DNA from 2 places in the Arthrobacter sp. TJ-178 genome. Region 1 is predicted to be linked to the other one. Evidence: riboswitches for the same ligand, from Rfam matches in the RefSeq annotation. Region 1 holds a riboswitch; the other holds the start of a gene.
The links. Region 1 has a riboswitch for cyclic di-AMP ahead of AC4D2Q_RS16805 (M23 family metallopeptidase). Riboswitches for the same ligand answer to the same signal wherever they lie in the genome.
Positions count from the first base shown of each region.

Region 2: linked by a shared signal. The riboswitch ahead of AC4D2Q_RS09945 (LysM peptidoglycan-binding domain-containing protein) and the one ahead of AC4D2Q_RS16805 (M23 family metallopeptidase) in region 1 are both predicted to bind cyclic di-AMP.

Region 1 is NZ_JBZCNK010000007.1:92,711-96,912, reverse strand. It holds gene serC (phosphoserine transaminase) at 1-502, opposite strand, end outside; gene AC4D2Q_RS16810 (iron-dependent transcriptional repressor DtxR) at 731-1,429, shown strand; cyclic di-AMP (ydaO/yuaA leader) riboswitch at 1,495-1,707, shown strand; gene AC4D2Q_RS16805 (M23 family metallopeptidase) at 1,872-2,480, shown strand; cyclic di-AMP (ydaO/yuaA leader) riboswitch at 2,599-2,764, shown strand; gene AC4D2Q_RS16800 (NlpC/P60 family protein) at 2,768-3,676, shown strand; gene AC4D2Q_RS16795 (NlpC/P60 family protein) at 3,709-4,202, shown strand, end outside.
Region 2 is NZ_JBZCNK010000003.1:86,276-90,477, forward strand. It holds gene AC4D2Q_RS09935 (sensor histidine kinase) at 1-333, shown strand, start outside; gene AC4D2Q_RS09940 (hypothetical protein) at 404-976, shown strand; gene AC4D2Q_RS09945 (LysM peptidoglycan-binding domain-containing protein) at 1,148-2,080, opposite strand; cyclic di-AMP (ydaO/yuaA leader) riboswitch at 2,089-2,241, opposite strand; gene AC4D2Q_RS09950 (response regulator) at 2,498-3,142, opposite strand; gene AC4D2Q_RS09955 (sensor histidine kinase) at 3,130-4,202, opposite strand, start outside.

The DNA.
Region 1 (4,202 bases):
GGTCCGCGCCGGCAACGCGTGCCACCGGGGCGGCAACACCCGTGGACGTCTCATTCTGGGGCCAGGCATAGACATCCACCCCGGATTCGGCCGCCGCAACGGAACGGGTGCCCGGTTCGGCCTTGATGATGGAGGACGGTGCAAGGAAGGGTGCCTTGTCGGTGGCAGCGGCGAACTTGGAACCGAACTCGCCGAAGGACAGATGCTGGGCCTTGTCCTGGACCAGCCCAAAGGATGCCACATCCCAAAATGCGGTGGAGCCGCCAACGCCAAGCACCACTTCATAACCCTCCGGGGCGCGGAAGAGACTCGACAGTCCCTCGCGGATGCTGCCCACCAGGTTGCGGACGGGAGCCTGTCGGTGGGACGTGCCCAGCAGGCGGGCTCCGGCGCGGGACAGTGCCTCCAGCTGCTCCGGACGAACCTTTGACGGACCGGCCCCGAACCGCCCGTCCCTGGGAAGGAGTTCGGCGGGGATCTTTACTGCGGCTGTTTCGCCCATGGGGTGTCGCTCCAAGCGGTAGGCAGGGTGCTCTGATGTGCCTTTCATTCTGCCCCACCGCCCCGTCCGCATGCGATTTGTGAACCCGCACGCCGGGACGTCCGGAGCCGACGGAATTATCTGCCCTTTGTCCGGATGAGCTAACGTATTGGCAGTACTGACCTGTGGGGGCGGCGTCCGCCGTTGTTCTCCTGATCTTCCCAATTGAGTACCTAGGAGCGGCCTGCCATGACGGACCTCATTGACACCACCGAAATGTATCTGCGGACCATCCTGGAGCTCGAAGAAGAGAACATCGTGGCTCTCCGGGCGCGCATCGCCGAGCGGCTGCGCCACTCCGGGCCAACCGTGTCCCAGACGATCGGGCGGATGGAGCGGGACGGCCTGGTGGTGGTCTCGGGCAACCGGCACCTGGAGCTGACCGAGCAGGGCCGCCGCCGCGCCACTGAAGTGATGCGCAAGCACCGGCTGGCCGAACGCCTGCTCTCGGACGTGATCGGCCTGGACTGGGCTTACGTCCATGACGAAGCCTGCCGCTGGGAACACGTCATGAGTGAGCGCGTGGAGCGGCGGCTGTACGACCTGCTGGGGCATCCCACGGAGTCGCCCTACGGCAACCCCATTCCGGGTCTCGCCGAGATTGGCGGCGTGGCCGCTGAACCGTTCCACGACGGCGTGACCAACCTCGTTTCCGCTGTGGCGCAGGCGGAGCCGGGAACCAAGATGAAGCTGGTCCGGCTGGCCGAACCGGTCCAGGTGGAACCGGAACTGCTCTGCCAGTTCGATGAGGCGGGTTTGCGCCCCGGAGCGGAGATCAGTGCCGAAGTGGTGGCGGGCTACATTTCTGTGCGCGTTCCCGGAATCGAAGGCGCCCTGGAACTTCCTCCAGAGGTGGCTGCCCACGTGTTTGTATCCACACTCGGATAACGAAATGGTCTCTTTTGGGCATCTTCACCTATAGTGACTTACTGACGTTGAAATAACACCGTTATCCGGGCCTTACGCCGAACCCTGCCACTGGCCCGGAATTACATAGTTCAGGCAGGGGCGGAGGACCCATCACCGGCAGCTTGAGCTGCCTTGGGGTGAAGCCTCCAGCATCAGCACTGCCCCCGCATCGACGGTGCGGCCCGTCGCTGAATGCGGGGCCGAGTTTCTCCACTCGAATCCGACAGCTAACTTCGCAGGCATATGAGAGAGGTATACCTTGTCGAAGCATGCTGCCCCGGGCAGGCGCCGCGCGTCTGCCCCGGCCCCCGCTCCACGCCCGGACAACGGCCCCAGATCCGGCCGCCGCCGAGCAGAATCCAGAAACCGCTCCATCGGCGGTGCCGCACAAAAAGTCGCCATTACCGCAGCAGCCTCGGGCATGATCCTTACTGCTGCGGTCCCCACCACCGCAGCCGTGAGCGAACCAGCCCAGGAAATGCAGCCTGTCGCCGTGGAAGCGCCGGTAGTTTCAGCGGATCCCGCAGCCGCCGTTAACTTTGACCGGCCCGCCCTGAGCAGCCGGTTTGACCCGGAAGCAAAGCTCCACCACGTGGCTGTGGCGTCCGGTGCGGAGATTTCCGCCGGTGCATCCGCGGGCGCTCTTGCCCGACCGCTGGCCTCGGAGCTCGTTCAGACGTCCGGCTTTGGCTACCGCGTCAGTCCCATCACCGGTGCCGCAGACGAGCTGCACCGCGGCCAGGACTTTGCCGCTGCCTGCGGCACGGATGTCACGGCTGCCGCAGCCGGCACCGTAACCTTCTCGGGCTGGCACGACTTCGGCGGCGGAAACCGCGTGGTGGTTGATCACGGCAACGGCGTGGAAACCACGTACAACCACATGTCCAGCCTGGCTGTGGCCGTGGGGGACAAGGTGGAGCGCGGCGCCCTGGTGGGCGCCAGCGGCACCACAGGCGCCTCAACGGGCTGCCACCTTCACTTTGAAGTGATGGTCAACGGCGAGGTCGTTGACCCGCTCGGTTGGCTGTGACCGCAGGATAACCATTTCGTGACCTGAACGTGACATTCGACAAATGTTGTTGTAGGGTCGTCCTCGTGCTTGATCGGCCAAAGGTCGGGCACCCTCGAACAGATCGCCGAGCTCTGCCACTGTTTGAGGTCCGTTCGCAACATCGCATGGCAGAGGCGGGGGAACCACATTCGGGTTTCGAAAGAAACCCTAGGGGTTAAGTTGCACGGGCCTTACCGCCCACGCAGCCGGGTGACTCCCATCCGAATCCGACAGCTCACCTCGTAGGCATTGGGAGAGGCAAACTTGTGTCATCAGTAGCTCACGGCCGCCGTCGCGCGTCCGCAGTCCAGTCGAGCCCCGTTTCAGCACTGTCCCGGGCCGTCACCTCCAATGTTGGAACCATCGGCCGCCAGGCCGCCGTCGTCGTTGCCGCTTCAGGCCTCGTCCTCGCTGCAGGCCTTCCCGCCCAGGCAGCCCCCAGCACCGACCGCCAGGTACTCGAAGCCACCCCGCTCAGTGTCGTAACTTCAACCGGCGCTGTTTCTGTCTCCGCACAGGCACCGTTTGAGCTGGCCACCATGCAGCCCGTCTCCTCCGTTTCCGGAGCGGACTACCGCGCCCGCATCGCAGCAGAAGAAGCGGCTGCCGCCGCTGAAGCCGCTGCTCAGGAACAGGCAGCTGTTCAGGCTGAGCAGGCCGCTGCAGTTCAGGCCGAGCAGGCTGTTCAGGCTGAGCAGGCAGTTGCCGCTCAGACGCAGCAGGCTTCCGCACCGCTGGCAGCCACCACTGCCAACTGGGCCCCCGCGGCCAACACGCCGGCTCAGGCCCAGGCTGCTGCCCCGGCACCCGCCGCTGCAGCTCCCGCACCGGTTCAGGCTCCGGCCCCCGCACCGGCTCCGGTAACCAGCGGCGTCGGCGCAGCACTCGTTGCTTCGGCCTACGCGCAGCTCGGTGTTGCTCAGGACTGCACCGCCATGGTGGAGAATGCACTGCGCTCCGTCGGCAAGTCGGTGGGCGACCTCGCCCCCGCACAGTTCTACGCTTTCGGCTCGGTTGTTGGCTCGCCCGAGCCCGGCGACCTCGTCATCACCTCCGGCCACGTAGCCATCTACGTGGGCAACGGCCAGGTCATCAGCGGCGGCTTCGACGGTATGAACACCGTGCTGCACCCGCTGTCCTACCTCGGCGGCGCAAGCTTCGTCCGCGTCAGCTAAGCCCTGTTGCAGATAACGGAGATTGCACCCGCATGACATCTACAACTGAGCGCGCCCGTCACCGGGCGCCCGCAGCGCGTACCGCTGCGCTGAGCACGCTTGCGCAGGCAGTGTCCGCCAACGCCGGAACCTTTGGGCGTCAGGCCGCTGTGGTAGTTGCCGCATCAGGCCTGGTTCTGGGCACCGGCGTTGCGGCCAACGCAACAGGTTCCGATGTGGTCCGCAGCGCGGAAACCAGCACGTTGGATCTGGCGGCGTCTACGCAGCTGATGGTTCCCGCAACCGCCATGGTGAGCTTTGACCGTCCGGCCGTGGCCGGCGTCATTCTGGCCCCCGAAGCGCAGCCTGAGGAAACTCCGTCTGAGGAAGTGCAGCCTGTTGCTGCGCAGCCGCAGGCAACCGAGCCCCAGGCAGCGCCGGCAGCGCAGCCGCTGCCGGCCGAGGCTCCTTCACAGGCACCTGCCCAGGCAGTGCTGACGGAAGAAGCTGCTCCGGCCATGGAACCGGCAGGTTTTGTTTCCGCTCC
Region 2 (4,202 bases), on a different contig from region 1:
GGCTTTACCCGGCAGGCGTTTGAACGGTTTGCCTCCGTACGAAACCGGGAAACGGGCGGCGCAGAGGGCGACAGCGCAGACGGAGACGGCACCGGCACTGAAGGCAACGGCGCTGAAGGGGACGGAACCGAAGGGGACGGCGCCGGCGCAGGAGAAGAGAACGTGGCGCCGAGACACTACGGGCTGGGGCTCGCCCTCGTAGCGGAAATCGCTGCCCGCTATGGCGGCAGTGTCCGCGCCCTCCCGGCCGGAGGAGGACCCGCAGCCGCCGGCCGCTCCGGCGGCGTGGTGGAAGTTCGCCTTCCCCTGGCCGGGGGACGGCGCGGGGTCTAAGAATCTTCGAAGAATCGGCTCCGAAAATAAGAGTGTCAGCACATCCACTCTTCGAAAGGTGCATGAAACGATGGCATTTCGGGACAAGGCCAGGGGCCCGCTGGGATGGATCCTGGGCGTAGTTGGCGGTCTGATCCTGTTGGTCGGCTCCTTTTTTGCCGGTATGGCCACGGCCGACACAACTGCGGATTCGGAACAGGCCTCTGTGACTGAACAGCAACAGGAGCAGCAGGGCCAGGAGTCCGAATCCGAGTCTGAGTCTGGCGCCGAGACGCGGCACGAGCGCGACGGCGATGGCGACAAGGCAGAGAAGGACAAGGCAGACAAGCCAGACAAGGCGGATAAGGACAAGACGGATCAGGGAACTGAGACAGACCCGGACACCCAGGAGGAGAACTCAGACGGGGAATCCGCGCCGGATCAGGGCAGGAACGACGGCGACCGCAAGGTGCGCGACGATGAGGGAGATGTCCGCGGCGACGGCGACGGGCCTGCCCGCGACGGCATGACCGAGGACGGCCCCGGGCACGGCCACGGCGGCCGGCATCACTCTGACGCTCCGGACGCTCCGGACTCCCAGGAACAGCAGGACGGCCCGGAACAGCAGGACTCCCAGGACGGCCAGGACGGTCCGGAAGCCTGACTCCTGGCGGACCTGACACTGCGCGCAAATCCGCGCACATCCACGCACGTCGAACTAAACGCTCAACGGCAAAAAGGAACGCCCGGCCAGCTGGCCGGGCGTTCCTTTTTATGGATCCATCAGATTGCAGGTCCGTTCGCTTCCCGCGCTCTGATGGGAGCTAGTGCGTGATTACGCTACGCGGTAGTACACGGCGCCGGAACCAACGTTGGCGCTCTCCAGTACAGTCTGGTTGCCGCCCCATCCGCTGTGGATGGCCTGGCCGTTGCCTGCGTAGATGGCGATGTGGGCAACGCCCATGCCGCCGTCGGCGTAGTAGGCGATGTCGCCCGGCTGGGGGTCGGAAACCGGGGTTCCGTAAGCAGCAAGCTGCGCGGGAGCCAGGTCGCCAACCGAGTGGCCGGCTGCCCGGAGGGCAACCTCAACCAGAACGGTGCAGTCCTGGGCGGCACCCATCTGGGCGTATGCGGAGCTGAGCATGATGGCGTTGGTGCCGCTAGCAGCGGGAGCGGCAGCCGGCGTCACGGAGGAAGCCTGCGTGCTGAAGGTGCTGAAGTCGGCCACGGCGGCGGTCTCTTCCACCGGAGCGGCGTAGGAGACTGCAGCGGGAGCGTCATAGGACACTGCTGCAGGAGCATCGTAGGACACTGCAGCCGGTGCGGCGTAAGCAGCTTCAACAGCAGCGCCGCCGGCGTACGTGATGACATCGCCGGGGTAGATGATGGAATCCAGCGAAAGGCCGTTCAGCGCCAGGATGTCGTCAAGGGTGACGGCGTAGGTGCTGGCGATGGCGCTCAGGGTGTCGCCGGACTGGACCACGTGGGTGGATGCTGCGGCGGGGGCAGGAGCCTCAACCGGAGCAGCTGCGGGAGCTACCGGAGCAGCCGGAACGGCTACAGCAGCAGGGGCGGTGTAGGACTCGGTCGAGTCGTTGGCGATGACGCCTGCCGAAGCGGGGCCGGCCATGCTGAGCACCAGGCCGGAGCCTGCTGCCAGGACAGCTGCTGCGGTGCCGATGGTGCGGGCCTTGCCGGTGGTGGCGTTTGCAAGTGCAGTCCACAGTCCGGTGTTGTCGGCGCTGTGGGTTCCACGAGTATTGTTCAACAAAATAAGTTACCTCTCCCGATACCTGCGAGGTGAGCTGTCGGATGCGGATGGGAGTCATCCGGTCCGCCGAAGAAACCTCGGCTGACTTAACCCCAAGGATTCATAAGGAACCCGTAAGTGGTTCCCCCGCCTCTGCCGAAGTGTGAAATCTGTGGACCTTGACCAGCGGCAGAGCTAGGTAACAAGTCAAGGGAGCCGCTTCAGATAACGGCATGAGTACTACCGTACAAGACGGTTACGGGATGGTAACTATTTAGTAACGAAGCTCGCACGGAGGCGTGAGTGGCACCTCTGGAGTGGCCTGTGGGTGCCGGCACAGGAGGTTCCCAAACCCGCGTCAGCACGGGGATTTAGTGCCGTTTAGGTCCCCGGATACGCCTGGGTCCGCAGGTACGGCTAAGCCCGCAGATACGCCTAGGTCCGCAAATACGCCAACGTGGCCAGTACGCGGCGGTGGCCGCTGTCCGACGGCGAGAGGCCCAGTTTCGCGAAGATGTTGCCGATGTGCTTGCTGACAGCTGTCTCGGATACGGAGATGGTCCGGGCAATGGCGGTGTTGCCCAGGCCCTCGGCCACCAGCCCCAGCACTTCAAACTCGCGGGGAGTCAGGGACCGGATGGGGTCCAGGGTGCTGCGCCGGCTGAACAGCTGGGCGATGACCTCCGGATCCATGACGGTTCCGCCGGCCAGGACCCGGCGCAGGCCCTCGACAAAATCGCCCACTTTGCCCACGCGTTCCTTTAAGAGGTAGCCCACACCCTGGGCACCGGAGGCCAGCAGCCGGCTTGCGTACCGGTCCTCAACATAAGCGGACAGGACAAGGACCGGAAAGTCCGGCACCCGAGAGCGAAGTTCCAGGGCAGCGCGCAGCCCCTCGTTGGTGAAGGTCGGCGGCATCCGCACATCAAGGACGGCGCCGTCGGCACTGCCGGGTTCAAAGCCTGCCAGCAGGTCCTCGGCATTGTCCGCGGAGCCAACCACCTCAAATCCCTCGCCCTGCAGCAGCAGCTCAAGCCCCGCGCGCAGCAGAGCATCATCTTCGGCGATCAGAAGGCGCATGGAAGCTCCACCCTTAGTTCGGTTGGCCCGCCGGGCGGACTGGTCAGATACAACGTGCCGCCGAAGGCAGCAGCCCGGCGGGCAATTCCGGCCAGGCCGGTGCCGGACCCGGCCGCGGGGTCGCCGGCCCCCGCAACGGCAGCGCCGCCGCGCCCGTCGTCGTTCACCCGGACCACCAGCACATCCTCGCGCGGTGCGGTTTCTGTGCGCAGGAGCACTTCGATGTGCGAGGCGTCGGAATGTTTCGCTGCGTTGGTCAGGGCTTCGGCCAGGACAAAGTAGGCGGCGGATTCCACCGCTGCGGGAGCACGCTGCAGTCCCTGCACGTCCAGCGAACAGCTGATGGGGGACCTGCTGGTCAGTGCCGATGCCGCTCCGTCCAGGCCCAGCTCATCCAGGACCGGCGGATAAATGTCGTGTACCGCTTCCCGCAGACCGGCCAGGGCTTCGGTGGCGGCGTCCTGGGCACGCCCGATAAAGGGCATTGCGGCAGCGGGATCACTCTCCGCCGCCCGCTGCGCCAGCCCGAGCATCATCACCACTCCCACCAGCCGGTTCTGCGCTCCGTCATGCAGCTCACGTTCGATGCGGCGCAGCTCTGCTGCGTGGGCCGTCAGTGCGCTGGCGCGGGCAGCGGAGAGATCCTGGATCCGGCGGGCGAGCTCGTCATACCGGCGGGGCGAGAGGATCGCCAGCGTGCCGCCGCTGAGCCGGCGGGCCATCCACGGCGGCAGCAGCCAGGCGGCAACGCCGTAGACGAGGCCCAGCAGGACGGTGAATCCTGCGGCGGGCCAGCTGGTCACGGGAACTACAAAATCGAGCGGCGCGGACTGCGGAAACAGCGGCCACCACGGTGCCGTCCCTATATACAGCACGGCGGCCAGCGGCAGGGCCACCGCAAGACAGCCGGCCAGCAGCGCAAAAGCACAGTGGAACAGCAGCCAGGAAACATCCCGCTTGGTTTCCGGTGCACTGACCAGCGCCGCCAGCTCGCCGAAATTCTTCCTGCCCTCCAGATAACGGCGGTCAAAGGGCACGACGGCGCCGGCATAGCCTGCAG